DNA from 2 places in the Nocardioides sp. NPDC057767 genome. Region 1 is predicted to be linked to the other one. Evidence: riboswitches for the same ligand, from Rfam matches in the RefSeq annotation. Region 1 holds a riboswitch; the other holds the start of a gene.
What was found. Region 1 has a riboswitch for cobalamin ahead of ACFVDI_RS03445 (nitrite reductase). Riboswitches for the same ligand answer to the same signal wherever they lie in the genome.
Positions count from the first base shown of each region.

Region 2: it holds a riboswitch for cobalamin, as region 1 does, so the genes downstream of both, ACFVDI_RS12840 (ABC transporter substrate-binding protein) here and ACFVDI_RS03445 (nitrite reductase) in region 1, are expected to answer to the same signal.

Region 1 is NZ_JBHVKJ010000004.1:32,208-39,690, reverse strand. Features, by position in the region: gene cobM (precorrin-4 C(11)-methyltransferase) at 1-325, opposite strand, end outside; gene cobJ (precorrin-3B C(17)-methyltransferase) at 322-1,917, opposite strand; gene ACFVDI_RS03450 (precorrin-8X methylmutase) at 1,914-2,582, opposite strand; partial or broken gene ACFVDI_RS03445 (nitrite reductase) at 3,210-3,401, opposite strand; cobalamin riboswitch at 3,456-3,661, opposite strand; gene ACFVDI_RS03440 (ABC transporter substrate-binding protein) at 3,765-4,931, shown strand; gene ACFVDI_RS03435 (tripartite tricarboxylate transporter permease) at 4,948-6,474, opposite strand; gene ACFVDI_RS03430 (tripartite tricarboxylate transporter TctB family protein) at 6,467-6,994, opposite strand; gene ACFVDI_RS03425 (Bug family tripartite tricarboxylate transporter substrate binding protein) at 6,991-7,483, opposite strand, start outside.
Region 2 is NZ_JBHVKJ010000021.1:25,381-32,863, reverse strand. Features, by position in the region: gene ACFVDI_RS12855 (ABC transporter permease) at 1-880, opposite strand, end outside; gene ACFVDI_RS12850 (sugar ABC transporter ATP-binding protein) at 877-2,403, opposite strand; gene ACFVDI_RS12845 (NAD(P)H-dependent oxidoreductase) at 2,582-3,280, shown strand; cobalamin riboswitch at 3,309-3,496, shown strand; gene ACFVDI_RS12840 (ABC transporter substrate-binding protein) at 3,550-4,593, shown strand; gene ACFVDI_RS12835 (FecCD family ABC transporter permease) at 4,593-5,612, shown strand; gene ACFVDI_RS12830 (ABC transporter ATP-binding protein) at 5,609-6,376, shown strand; gene ACFVDI_RS12825 (family 16 glycosylhydrolase) at 6,373-7,236, opposite strand; gene ACFVDI_RS12820 (hypothetical protein) at 7,394-7,483, shown strand, end outside.

The DNA of each region.
Region 1 (7,483 bases):
CCCACGGCACCTCGGCGGCGTCGAGCCGCCGGGTCTGCTCGGCCACGGCCGAGTAGACCGACGGGTCACCCGACACGAGGCGTACGACCTGCTTACCGCCCCGGTGAGCGGTGATGATCGCACCGACGATCTGGTCCAGATCGAGCTTCTGGGTGTCGACGAGCGAGGCCGACGGACTGCAGTGGGCCAGGACCTCGGGATCCAGATAGGTGCCGGGATAGAGCACCACGTCGGCGGCCTCGAGCAGCCTCGTCGCGCGCACGGTCAGCAGGTCCGCCGCGCCGGGCCCGGCACCGACGAAGTGGACGGTCATCGGATCGGTCATCGGACATACCTCGGCGTCCAGACCTGTCCTGCCGCGGTCACCCGGGTCGAGCTCGCCCCCACGATGACCAGACACTTCATGTCGATCGATGCGGGATCCAGCTCACCGAGCGTGGTCACCGTCAGCGACTCCTCGGCCCGCCCGACGTCTCGTCCGACGATGACGACGGTGTCGGGCTTGCGCTGCTCGAGGAGTACGTCGCGCGCCAGCCCGATCTGGTCGGTGCGCGAGCGCGAGGCCGGGTTGTAGATCGCCAGCACCAGGTCGGCCGCGGCGACCGCGCGCATCCGCTCCTCGATGACCGACCACGGCTTGAGCCGGTCCGAGAGCGACATCACCGCGAAGTCTGCACCGACCGGAGCGCCCGCCCGGGCGGCCACCGCCTGGACCGCGCTGACGCCGGGCAGGACCCGGACACGTACGCCGGCATAGGCCGGATCCGAAGCCGCCTCGAACACGGCAGAGGCCATCCCGAAGACACCGGCGTCACCGCCGGAGACGACGGCGACCCGCTCCCCCGCGAGCGCCAGCTCCAGCGCGTGCCGGGCCCGGTCGACCTCGACCGTGTTGCCCGAGGCGTGCCGCTGCAGCCCAGCACGCTGCGGCACCCGGTTGACGTAGGGCGCATAGCCGACGACGTGGCCCACCTCGGCCAGCGCAGCCGACACCTCGGGCGTCAGCCACTCGTCCGGCCCCGGCCCCAGCCCGACGACGAGCACCTCCCCATCGCTGGTCGAGCCGCCGGAGCCGCTAGGCGGAGGCGTGTCGAGACCGACACAGTCCCCTGAGGCGCTCGATTCGACCGTGTTGGTCTCGACACGGAGTCGTTCGTCCCTCACGACTCCGGCTCGACCAGCGGAGGGCTGAGAGTCGCCGGGAACCACGATGAGCGAGAAGTAGGGAACCGAGGACGGGTCGACATCAGCGACCGGAAGCCAGCGCTCCTCGGGCTGCGAAGCACGCTCGACGTACCAAGCACCCTCGAGCCGCCCGGCAGCCTCCAGCGCGGAGCGAACCGCCGGGAAGGTCCGGCCGAGCTTCATGATGATCGCGGCCTCGGTGTCGGCCAGACGCCGGGCGAGCTCGGGCTCAGGCAGCGTGCCCGGCAGCACCGTGAGGACGTCGGCCTGGCGCACCAGCGGCGTCGAGACGGCCGCGGTGGCGGCCGCGAAGGCGGGAACGCCGGGCACGACGGAGGTCTCGTAGACCTCCTTGAACCGGTCGTGGAGATACATCGAGGAGCCGTAGAAGAGCGGGTCGCCCTCGGCGAGCAGGACCACGTCGCGGCCGGCGTCGAGATGGGCCGAGAGCCGGACCGCGCAGGACTCGTAGAACTCCGCCATCGCCCCGACGTAGCCGCCCGGGTGCGAGGTGGTCCCGGTGGTGACCGGGTAGCGCAGCTCCTCCTCGATCGCCCCCGAAGGGATCAGCGAGGAGGCGATCCGGCGGGCGTGGGACTGCTTGCGCACCCCGGCGTGGTAGGCGATCACCGGTGCCGCGCCGATCAGCCGGGCGGCCTTGAGGGTGATCAGCTCGGGGTCGCCCGGGCCGATGCCGACGACGGTGAATCGCCCGCGGATCGGGGTGCTCATTCCTGCTCCTGGGCGAGTGCGTTGAGTGCGGACGAGGTCATCGCCGAGCCGCCCCGGCGGCCGCGCACGGTGACGAAGGGGATGTCGATCCCGTGGTCGTCGGCGAAGGAGGCGAGCGCCTCCTTGGACTCGGCGGCGCCGATGAAACCGACCGGGCAGCCGACGATCGCGGCCGGCCGCGGGCCACCGTCGAGGATCATCTCGAGCAGGTGGAAGAGCGCCGTGGGGGCGTTGCCGATGGCGACGACGGAGCCCTCCAGATAGGGCTCCCACAGCGACAGCGCGGCCGCGGTGCGGGTCGTGCTCCAGGCACGGGCCAGCGCCGGGACACGGTCGTCACCGAGCATGCAGAGCACCTCGTTGTCGCGCGGCAGCCGGCTGCGGGTGACCCCGGTCGCGACCATCGTGGCATCGCACAGGATCGGCGCCCCGGCCTCGAGCGCGCCACGCGCGGCCTTCACCAGGCCGGGGTGGATGACCAGGTCGGCGGCGAGATCGACCTGTCCGCTGCCGTGGATCATCCGGACGGCGAGCCGTTCGGCGTCGGCGGGCACCGCGGAGAGGTCGGCCTCGCGCCGGATGGTCGCGAAGGAGTCGACGTAGATCGCCGGTCCCTGGTCGATGTAGTCGTAGCGCCGGGTCGGACGCTTCTGCGGCGCAGGCACGAGTACGCCGCGCCACGGTGTCACCACGACCGCCGGCGCCCGCTCGACCAGCGCCTCGACGGCGGCCCGGTCCAGAGCCTCGTCCGCGGCGGCGACGTGCTCGCCCCCGGGCACCTCGCCGAACCCGAGCTCCTCGGTCGCGGCCGGCACCCGGTCATCGGCAGCGACCGGCTCGACCAGCGGGCCGTCGAGCTCGGAGACGTGCCAGGCCGCCGACGGCCCCTCACCGCGTACGTCCAGGAAGCGTGCAGCGAGCGCGACCAGCCGGGCCGCGGCCTCGGCGAGCGGCACGACCGGCCCCCACGAGTCGCCGACGCGCAGCTGACCCTCGGCATCCGAGAGCGCCACCAGACCGAGATCGCACTCCCGCGAGACCAGGTCGCCGCGACCGTCGTCGAGCACGAAGAGGAACCGTCCGGGCAGCGCCGCCAGCCGGGGCGAGGCGCACAGCAGCCGGTCCAGGGACGCGGCCACGCCACGCAGGTCGGCCCGTCCGCCGGCGAGCCCGGTCTGCGGGGAGACCATCACGTTGCGTACGAGCTCGTGGGTCTGCGCGGGCACCAGACCGGTCGCCTTCAGCGCGGTGAGCACCTCGCCGGGCAGCGCGCCGTCGACAGCGGGCAGGCCGCGTACCTGCAGGTTGGCGCGGCCGGTGAGATAGATGCGACCGTCGCCGTAGGTCTCGGCCACGGAGACCAGCGAGAGCAGCGACGCGGAGGAGACGGAGCCGCCGATCAGGCGCAGCCGCACCAGCAGGCCGTCCTCGGCCGGCCACGGACGGCCGACTCCTGGGCACCGGTCGGTTCGGACTCGGGACATCGCCACACCTGCTCTGGTCAGGTGCCCTTCCGCGGGGCACGTGGTGACCTGGCGGCGGGCGCCGCCAGAGCCAGCAGGTCTTCGGACTCGGAATCGATCGGTGCGGGACGCCTTCCCGGAGCCAGGCTCCAGTGGCTGCCCCTCCCGGAGGAGGTGCGTGCCCCGCCCGTCATCCTCACCGCTGCGCGTCAGTCCCGGACTCTCACCGGGTTCCCTGACTCCATCAGGCATGGAGTACGACTGGCAGGGCGAGACTACCCACTTGCGGACACGGCACCGAATTGCTCGCGCCCCGACCGCTGTTTGTGCCAGTGTTCGGCTACTCGAAACCTTCCACACGTCTTCGCACAGATGGAGTCCCCCGTGGCCGGATCGGCTCGTCGGAAGCTGTTCGTTCTCGTGCCCGTCTCGGCGCTCGCGCTCGGTCTCGCCGGCTGCGCCACCACGTCGGAGTCGAAGGTCACGATCGGTCTCGTGGTCCCGACCTCGGGCGCCCACAAGTCGATCGGCGCCGACATGTCCCGCGGCTTCGACCTCTACCTCGACCAGCACGGCGGCAAGCTCGGTGGCCGACCGGTCGACGTCATCGAGGCCGACGAGGGCGACCAGGTCAGGACCGGGGTCGCGGCGGTGTCCAGGCTGATCGAGGACGACGAGGTCCAGGCGGTCGTCGGGCTGGTGGGCTCGGAGACTGCGCTCGCGGCCAAGGACCTCGCGGACAGCAGCAAGACGCCGCTGATCGTCACCGGTGCCGGCGCCGACCAGTTCGCCGACGGCTCCGACTACCTGTGGCGTACGTCGACGACCAACGCCGATCTGGGCGGCGCGCTCGGGAAGGCCGTCGCCCAGGAGACCGACCGCGGCACGGCCTACGTCATCGCCTCCGACGATGCCGCAGGTCACGAGTTCTCCGACAGCTTCATGATCGCCGCCGAGGCGTCCGGCGGCAGGGTCGCGGGGCAGAGCTACACGCCTGCCGCCGGCACCGAGGAGTGGTCGGGGATCTTCGCGAAGGTGAAGAGGTCACGTGCGGACGCGGTCTATGCCGCGTACACCGGGAAGGAGGCGGAGGCCTTCGTGACGCAGTATCGCGACTCCGGCCTGGCCCGGAGCACCCCGCTCTACGGTCCCGGATTCCTCACCGAGGGCGACGTGCTGTCCACCCTGGGCGGCGACGCGACCGGGGTGCGGACGGTGCTGCACTACAGCGAGGCCATGGACTCGCTGATGAACGACGCCTTCGTGAAGGACTACCGCAAGGCCTACGACGCCACCCCGACGGCTTACTCGGTGCAGGCCTACGACGCCGCGGCCGCGCTCGACAAGGCGCTCGACCTCTCCGACGAGGTCAACCGCAACGAGATCGCGGACTCCCTGGGGTCCGTCGGCACGATCGTCAGTCCCCGCGGGAACTGGACGTTCGACCCCAACCACAACCCCGACCAGTCCTACTTCCTGCGCGTGGTCAGGGGCACTCCCGACGGCCCCCGCAACGTCGTGCTGCAGGAGATCGCCTCGACGGGCACCTGAGGCGATCTCCTGCACCTCAGCGATCCGCCTCGACGAGCTCGTGCTCCAGGTCCTCCTCCTTGCGGCGGAGCACGATCGACCCGGCGAGCGCGAGCAGCAGCGCGACGTAGACGACGATCGCGAACGGCGACTGCACCAGCGTCAGCCAGTCCCCCTGGGCGATCTGCAGGGCCGAGCGCAGCTGCCGCTCGAAGATCGGTCCGAGGATCAGCCCGACCACCATCGGCGCCACGGGGTAGCCGTAGCGGCGCATGAAGAAGCCCAGGATGCCGAGCACCAGGAGGACCATGACGTCCTGCGGGCTGAAGTGCACCGCGAAGGCGCCCAGAGCAGCGAACAGCAGGATGCCGGCGTAGAGATAGTGCCGCGGGATCTGGAGCACCTTCACCCACAGCCCGACCAGCGGGAGGTTGAGCACCAGCAGCAGCACGTTGCCGATGTAGAGGCTCGCCACCAGCGGCCAGACCAGGTCGCCGTGGTCCTTGAACAGCAGCGGTCCCGGCTGGATGTTGTAGTGCTGCAGCGCCACCAGGATCACCGCGGCCGTGGCCGAGGTCGGGATACCGAGGGTCAGCAGCGGCACCAGCACACCCGCCGCCGAGGCGTTGTTCGCCGCCTCGGGCCCGGCCACGCCCTCGATGGCGCCGTGGCCGAACTCCTCCTTCGCCTTCCCACGAGCGAGCTTGCGCTCGGCGGAGTACGACAGGAACGTGCCGACCTCGGCCCCGCCGGCCGGCAGGGTGCCGATCGGGAAGCCGATCGCGGTGCCGCGCAGCCACGGCTTCCAGGAACGCCGCCAGTCCTCACGGGTCATCCAGGTGCGCCAGCCCCGGGTGACCGGGACGAGCTGCTGGGGTCCGCGGCGCAGCTGCGCACCGACGTACAGCGCCTCGCCGACGGCGAAGAGCGCGACCGCGACGACCACGACGTCGATGCCGTCGTTGAGCACGGGTACGCCGAAGGTGAACCGCATCTGGCCCGACATGCCGTCGACGCCCATGAGCCCGATGAACATACCGACGCCGAGGGCGGCCAGCCCGCGCGAGACCGAGCGGCCCAGCAGTGCCCCGACGGTGGTGAAGGCGAGCACCATCAGGGCCACCTTCTCGACGGGACCGAGCTTGACCGCGAGGTCCGCGGCCAGAGGCGCCAGGAAGGTGAGCGCGACCGTGGCGAGCGTACCCGCCACGAACGACCCGATGGCGGCGGTGGCGAGCGCTGCGGCGCCCTTGCCGCGCTTGGCCATCTTGTTGCCCTCGAGGGCGGTGATCATCGAGGACGCCTCGCCGGGCGTGTTGAGCAGGATCGAGGTCGTCGACCCGCCGTACATGCCGCCGTAGTAGATCCCGGCGAAGGTGATCAGCGCGGCCGTCGGGTCCAGCGCGTAGGTCAGCGGCAGCAGCAGCGCGACGGTCATCGAGGGCCCGATGCCGGGCAGGACGCCGACCGCGGTGCCGAGGATGACGCCGATGAAGGCGAAGGCGAGGTATTCGGGGTGCGCGGCGGTGGCGAACCCCTCCAGGAGCAGGGTCAGGTTATCCATGGAGGAACGCCACCCCTTCCAGGAACGGGCCCGGCGGCAGCGAGACGCCGAGGCCGCCGGCGAAGACGATCTGGATCGCGAACGCCATGACCAGGCCGATCAGCAGGGAGCGCCACCAGGGGCGGGCCCCCAGGATGACCGCGCCGGCGGTGAACAGCGCGGTGCCGGCCAGCGGCCAGCCGACCAGGCCGATCAGGAGGGCGTGGCCCAGGACGGCCGCGGCCAGCAGGCCGGCGGTGAGCCAGTCGGTGCCGCCGGAGAGGTCGACGTCCTCGCCGCCCTCGGCCTCGCCGCGCTCACCGCGCAGGACACGCACCAGGGTGATGCCGCCGGTCACGACCAGCAGGCCGCCGACCAGGTAGGGCATCGTCCGCGGCCCGATCGCGCCGGCGGCGGTGACCGGCTCGGCGATGCTTCCCGCACGGACCAGCGCGAACACACCGAGGGCGAGGATGCCCCCGGCCATGGCCGGCTCCCCGAAGGAGAGCCGGCCAGGCTGGGTGGGGGTCGTGGGGTTCACTGGACGAGACCGATTTCCTCGAGCGTGGTCTGTGCGGAGGTGACCTCCTCGTCGACGTACGTCTCGAACTCCTCGCCCGCCATGAACGCGTCGTCCCAGTCGTTGGTCTCGAGGACCTTGGCCCAGGCGTCGGACTCGGCCGCCTCGGTGACCAGGTCGGTCAGTGCCTCGCGCTCGGCGTCCTCGAGGTCGCCGGGGGCGACGATGCCGCGCCAGTTGGTGAGCACCAGGTCGATGCCCTCGTCGGTCAGGGTGGGCACGTCCGGGAGCAGGCCGGAGGGCTCCTCGCCGGAGACGGCCAGCGCGCGGAGCTTGCCGGCCTTGATCTGCTCGGCGTACTCACCGACCCCGGAGATCCCGGCGTCGACCTTGCCGCCGAGCAGCGCGGTCACCGACTCGGCACCACCGTCGAAGGGCACGTAGTTGAGGCTGCTGGCGATGTCACCGGAGGCCACGCCGCTGGCCTTGAGCAGCTGGCCGGCGAGGATC
Region 2 (7,483 bases), on a different contig from region 1:
CCCCCAGAGCCGCCCCGAGCACGGTGCCGCTGCCGCCGAAGATGGCGACGCCACCGACGACGGCGGCGCCGACGGCCTCGAGCTCGATGCCCTGGCCGACACCCGAGCTGATGGTGCCGTAGCGGGAGACGTACAGGATCCCGGCGAGACCCGCGAGCGCACCCGAGGTGGCGAACGCCTGCAGGATCCGGCGCTTGTCGCGCAGCCCGTAGAGCGTCGCGGCGTCGGGGTCGGAGCCGATCGCGTAGAACTCGCGGCCGACGCGGGTCGAGCGCATCAGGTAGATGGCCACGGCCAGCAGGGCGAACGAGATCCACGCCAGGTTGGGGATGAACAGGAACGATCCGGTGCCGAAGTCGAGCAGCCCGGGCGGGATGTCGGAGGCGTTGATCCGGTCGCTGCCGGCCCACTCGAGCATGATCCCGCGGTAGACGTAGAGGGTGCCGAGGGTGATGACCAGGGCCGGCACCTTGGCGAAGGCGACCAGCACCCCGTTGACCAGACCGAGCACGGCACCCGCGGCGACCGCGATCAGCACGACGAGGATCACCGGGAGGCCGGTGTCGAGGAAGAGACGGCCGGCGAGGTAGGCCGTCAGCCCGAGGGTCGAGCCGACGCTGAGGTCGACGTTGCGGGTGACGATCACCATCGCCTGGCCGATCGCCAGGCAGACGAGGATCGCCGGGGTCAGGGTGAGGTCGCGCCAGCCGTCGGTGCTGAACAGGAAGTTGGGGTTCACCGCCGTGGTCACCACGAGCAGCAGGACGAACGCGACGGCGATGCCGGTCTCGCGCTGCTTCAGGAGCCAGGTCAGCCGGTGGGCTGCTCGGTGGCGTGGCTGCGGCGCGGCCGGGGCAGGCGCGTCGAGCGTGGTGGTCATGATGCCTCGCTGACGTTCAGGGTGGTGGAGTGGTGGGCCGTGGCCGCGCGCATGACGGCCTCGGGGGTCGCCTCCTCGCGGCTCAGCTCGGCCGTCTGGTGACCCTCGCTGAGGACGATCACGCGGTCGGCCATCCCGAGCACCTCGGGGAGCTCGGAGGAGATCATCAGGATCCCGAGACCCTCCTGCGCGAGCGTGGAGAGCAGCCGGTGCACCTCGGACTTGGTGCCGACGTCGATGCCTCGGGTCGGCTCGTCGATGATCAGCACCTTCGGCTGGGTGGAGAGCCACTTGGCCAGGACCACCTTCTGCTGGTTGCCGCCCGAGAGGGTGCCGGCCAGGGTGTCGAGGGTCGCGGCCTTGACCTCGAGCCGGGCGGCCCAGTCGGCGGCCGAGCGGTTCTCGATGCCGGTGCTGATCAGCCCGGTGCGGGCGAGCCGGCCGCTCGTCGGGAGGGTGATGTTGCGCGAGATCGGCGCGTCCAGGACGAGGCCGTGCTGGCGGCGGTCCTCGGGCACGAAGGCCAGCCCCATCTCTATCGCCCGCCGCGGGTCACCCGGCGGGACCGGCTGCCCGTCGAGGGTGACCTCGCCGCTCTCGTAGGGGTCGACGCCGAAGATCGCCTGGGCGACCTCGCTGCGCCCGGCGCCGACGAGGCCGGCCAGGCCGACGATCTCACCTTCGCGGACGGTGAGGCTGATGTCCTGGAACAGGCCGGTGCGGGTGAGGCCCCTGACCTCGAGCAGGGGCTTGCCGACGGTGGCCTCGAGCTTCGGGTAGAGGTCGGAGACCTCCCGCCCGACCAGTCGCTGGACGATCTCGTCCTCGGTGACCGCGGAGATCGGGTCGGTGGAGATGTAGGCGCCGTCGCGCATCACCGTGATCGTGTCGCACAGCGCGAACACCTCGTCGAAGCGGTGCGAGATGAACACGACGGCGCAGCCCTGGTCGCGCAGCGTGCGCGCCACGGTCATCAGCCGCTCGACCTCGTTGCCCGACAGCGCCGCGGTCGGCTCGTCCATGATCAGGACCTTGGCATCGAGCGAGAGCGCCTTGGCGATCTCGATCAGCTGCTGGTCGGCGATCGAGAGGCCCTCGGTCGGGCGCTCGGGCTCGATCGGCACACCGAGCCGGGCGAAGAGCTCGACGACCTCGGTGCGCATCGCGGCGCGGTCGATCCTGCCCCAGCGGTTGGTCGGCTGGCGCCCCATGAAGATGTTCTCGGTGACCGAGAGGTCGGGAAAGAGGGTCGGCTCCTGGTAGATGACCGCGACGCCGGCCTGCTTGGCCTCGGCGGTGTTGCGGAAGTCGACCTGCTCCCCGGAGAGCAGGTAGTCGCCGGCGTCGCGGCGGTAGAGCCCGGCGACGATCTTGACCAGGGTCGACTTCCCGGCCCCGTTCTCCCCCACGAGCGCGTGGATGGATCCGGCCTCGACCCGGAGGCTTCCAGACCGGAGGGCGCGTACGGGGCCGAACGACTTGGCCACGTCCCGCAGCTCCAGTGCGGCGGGTGTGTCCGGCATGGGCAGCTCCTCGAATTGAAAGGTTTCAAGCCTGGTTTACGCTAGTGATGGCAATCACATACGTCAACACTCTTCGGCCGCTAATTTGAGCGAGGTTCGGACTTTGCCGTCAGACCGGCACCACGCCAACCCACATCCGCGCGGGAATCCTGCCGCGTCAGACCGCGTTCAGAGACCCATGCACGCACTCTGGGTATGGGCACATCCGCACGCCTCGTCACTCAACGGACGGCTGCAGGAGGCGGGCCGCAACGCTCTCGTCGCGGCCGGCTGGACCGTCGACGAGATCGACCTCTATCGAGAAGGTTTCAATCCACTTCTGGTGGAACGGGGCGAGGCCGACGTACGCCGCCACCAGGACCGCCTGCGGGAGGCAGATCTGCTGGTCATGCAGTTCCCGCTGTGGTGGTATTCGGTGCCGGCCATCCTCAAGGGCTGGATCGATCGGGTCTTCGAGTCGGGATTCGCCTTCGACGTACCGGACCCGGAGACCGGCAAGCCGCTCAAGTACGGCAAGGGCGGCCTGGCCGGCAAGCGCGCCCTGACCATCGTCACGGCCGGCGACCGGGCCGCGACCCTGGGCCCGCGTGGGATCAGCGGCCACATCGAGGACGTCCTGTGGCCGCTGCTGCACGGCACGTTCTGGTACACCGGGATGGACCCGCTGCGCCCGCACCTGATCACCGACGCCGACGTCGTCGACGCCGAGGTCATGGCACGGATCGAGGCCGACCTGAGCGTACGTCTCGAGGGTGTGATGACGGAGCCGCGGATCGCCTACCGGCCGATGGTCGAGGAGCAGTACGACCACACGATCAAGCTCCACGACTCGGTCGCACCTGGGCAGGACGGGCTCAGCGCCCATCGCGAGGGCTGAGGGCGTCACGGCGGCGGGCGGGCACTCCTGCTACGGTCTTCGGGCCAGCCGCTCGGGACGCAGTCCCGGCACGGGAACCCGGTGAGAGCCCGGGACTGACGCGCAGCGGTGTGGGTGACGGACGGGACACTGTGCCACTGGGCCCTCGGGTCTGGGAAGGCGTCTCGCGCCGGTCGATCCCGAGTCCGAAGACCTGCTGGCCCTGCAGCAGACCGCTGCCGGTCAGCACGGGCGACGCGCACCAGCCCGCGACCCGCTCGAGGACCGACGTGCACCTGTCTCGCACCATCCGAACGATCACCGCGAGCGCCGTGCTGGCGCTCGGCGCCACCCTGACCGGCTGCGGTGCCGACCGGCCCGCCGACGCGAAGAAGGCTGCCACCGCCAGCACCGCCGGCTTCCCGCTCACGCTGACCAACTGCGGTCGCGAGATCACCCTCGAGGCGCCGCCCGAGCGGGCGGTCTCGCTCAACCAGAGCTCGACCGAGATCCTGCTCTCGCTCGGCCTCGCCGACCGGATGGCCGGCACCGCGGTGTGGACCGACCCGGTGCTCGACTCGCTCGCCGAGGACAACGAACGCGTGCCGCGGCTCGCCGACAACTGGCCCTCCTACGAGCGCGTCCTGGAGGCCGAGCCCGACTTCGTCACCGCCTCCTTCATCAGCACCCTGGGCGAGGGCGGGGTGACCACGCCGGAGGACCTGGAGAAGCTGGGTGTCGGCTCCTACCTCTCGCCCGCCGAGTGCGTCAAGGACAACGAGGGCGACGACGACGGCACCCGTGTCGACCCCCTCGAGATCGAGACGATCTTCCAGGAGATCACCGACCTGGCACGGATCTTCGGCGTCCCCGAACGCGGCGAGAGCCTGGTCGCCGACCTGTCGCAGCGACTGGAGGCCGCCCGGACGAAGGCGCCCTCCGGTGAGGTGAGCGCGATGTACTGGTTCGCCAACTCCGAGTCGCCCTACCTGGCCGGCTGCTGCGGCGGTCCCGGCATCATCGGCCGCACCCTCGGCGTGGAGAACGTCTTCGACGACACCACCGACGAGTGGCCGCAGATCAACTGGGAGACCGTCGCCGAGCGCAACCCCGACGTCATCGTCCTCGGCGACCTGACCCGCAAGAGCCAGACCGCCGAGACCGCTCGCGCCAAGATCGACTACCTGAAGAGCAACCCGGTCACCGCCCGGATGGACGCGGTCCGCAACGACCGCTTCGTGACGGTCTCCGGCGCCGAGCTCAATCCCTCGATCCGCACCGTCTACGCGGTCGAGAACGTCGCCGACCAGCTGGCCGCCCTCGGCCTCCGCTGATGTCGGCGCGCCGCGTCCCCCGCGCCGGCATTCTGCTGGCGCTGGCTCCCCTGGTGGTGGTCGCCTCGGTGGCGGGCGCCATCACCGTCGGCCCCTCCGACCTCAGCATCACCGACGTCTACGGCGTCGTCGCCGACCGGGCCGGGCTCGGGTCCTCCGGCCTGACCCTGCTCCAGCAGAGCATCGTGTGGGACCTGCGGCTGCCGCGTACGTTGCTCGCGGGGATCTGCGGTGCGGGCCTGGCCATCTGCGGGGTCATCCTGCAGTCGCTGCTGCGCAACCCGCTCGCCGACCCGTTCGTGCTCGGCATCTCCTCGGGCGCCTCGACCGGCGCGGTCTCGATCGTCGTCCTCGGCGTCGGGTCGGGTGCGATCGGGCTCTCCACCGGGGCGTTCGCCGGTGCGCTCGCGTCGTTCGCCCTCGTGCTGCTGCTCGCCTCGCTCGCCGGCGGCACCACCGACCGGCTCATCCTCGCCGGGATCGCCGCGACCCAGCTCTGCTCGGCGCTCACCTCATTCATCGTGTTCACCGCGGCCGACGCCGAGCAGACGCGCGGGGTGCTGTTCTGGCTGCTCGGGTCGCTCTCCTCGGCGAGCTGGACCGACGTACTCGTGTGCGGCGTGATCGTGCTCGGCGGGCTGCTCTGCTGCATCCTCGGCGCCGGATGGCTGGACGCGTTCGCGTTCGGCAACGACGCGGCGGCCTCGCTCGGGGTCGATGTCGCGCGGATCCGGGCGGTGCTCCTCGTGCTGACGGCGCTGATGACCGCCGTCATCGTCGCCACGTCCGGGGCGATCGGCTTCGTCGGGCTGGTCCTCCCCCACCTGGCCCGCGCGCTGGTCGGGGTCGGGCACCGGCTGCTGCTCCCGGCCACCGCGCTGCTCGGCGCGATCTTCCTGATCTGGGTCGACACCGCCGCCCGGACCGTGATCGATCCCGAGGAGCTCCCCGTCGGAGTGGCGACCGCGCTGGTCGGGGTGCCGGCCTTCGCCCTGGTGCTGATGAGGGCCCGGCGATGATCGCGCTGGAGGCCGAACGCGTCCACTGGGCCCCTCGCGGCCGACTCGTCGTCGACGACGTGTCCCTCCAGGTCGAGGACGGCTCCACCATCGGGCTGCTCGGACCCAACGGGTCCGGGAAGTCCTCCCTGATCCGGATCCTGGCCGGCCTCCGGCCGCCGGACTCGGGCGGCGTCCTCCTCGACGGCAGCCCGCTCGCCGGGATGTCCCGGCGCCGCCTGGCGCGCCGGCTCGCGGTCGTCGAGCAGGAACCGACGACCAGTCAGGACCTCCGCGTACGCGACGTCGTCGCCCTCGGCCGGATCCCGCACCGCCCGGCCTGGGCGCCCGACAGTGCCCGGGACCGCGCCGTCATCGAGGAGGCGGCCGCCCACGCCGGGATCGCCGACCGCCTCGAGCAGCGCTTCTCGACCCTGTCGGGCGGTGAGCGGCAGCGTACGCAGATCGCGCGGGCGCTCGCCCAGGAACCGGAGATCCTGCTCCTGGACGAGCCGACGAACCACCTCGACGTACGTCATCAGCTGGCGCTGCTCGCGCTGGTCCGCCGGATGCCCACGACCTGCCTCGTCGCCCTGCACGACCTCAACCTCGCCGCCGCCTACTGCGACCAGGTCTTCGTGCTCGCCGAGGGTCGCGTCGTGGCCGGCGGCCCGCCCGCCGAGGTGCTGACCGAGTCCCTCATCGCCGAGGTCTACGGAGTTCGCGCCCGGGTGCACCACGACGAGGGCGTCGTCATCCGCTTCCTCGGCCCGGTCACCGCCTAGAGCTGCGAGTCGTAGACGCGTACGTAGTCCACGACCATGCGCTGCGGGAACTGGGTCGTGCCGTCGGGGTTGCCGGGCCAGTTGCCGCCGACCGCGACGTTGAGGATGAAGAAGAACGGCTGGTCGAAGACCCAGGGATTGGCGCCGGTGTTGGCGGTGGTGAAGGTCTGGTAGGCGACGCCGTCGACGGACCAGGTGATCGAGCCGGGCCGCCAGTCGATCGCGAAGGTGTGGAACGTGTCGGCGAAGGACCAGCCCTGCGGGTGCATGTACTGCCCGGTGATGCCGTTGCCGCCGGAGTAGCCCGGGCCGTGCAGCGTGCCGTGCACGAGGTGGGGTTCGTAGCCGACGTTCTCCATGATGTCGATCTCGCCGGCGTTGGGCCACGGCGTGCTCGGGAACTGGCCGCCCAGCATCCAGAACGCCGGCCAGATGCCCTGCCCGCGCGGGATCTGGATGCGCGCCTCGAGCCGTCCGAACTTAGGCTGGACCTTGCCCTTGGTGGTGAGGCGGGCCGAGGTGTAGCCGCCCCCGCTCTGCCGGGCGGTGATGACCAGGTTGCCGTTGCCGTCGAGCGCGGAGTTGTCGCGGGAGTCGGTGTAGGTCTGCAGCTCGTTGTTGCCCCAGCCACCGCCGCCGGTCTCGTGGTTCCAGTTGGCGGGGTTGGGCGCGCTGCCGGCGGGCCCGTCGAACTCGTCGGACCAGGTCAGGGCGGCGGCCTCCACCTCTCCGGCTCGGGATGGCCCGGCCTCCGGGCTGGGCACTGCGGCCGGCGCGGCCAGCGGGGCGACCAGGACGAGTGCCAGAGCTGCGGTCATGGTCAATGTGGTGCGGATGGTGCGGATCCTCGAGCTACGCATCGAACGCTCCTTCATGGGGTTAACTGTAAAGCGACCTTACAGTTATTGGCCCTCCTCGGGAACGGAAACGCCGGGCCACGTCCGGTCACCGCCAGTAGGCGCTCGATGCGCTCTAATGGGTCACCGGAGCGGGGCCATCGGGGGCCCTGCGGGTGAGGTGATCGCATTGGCTCGGGATCCGTACAGGCCACGGACGCCGATCATCGGCATGGTGATGGTGTTCCTCGCGTTGGCGATCGTCGGGGTG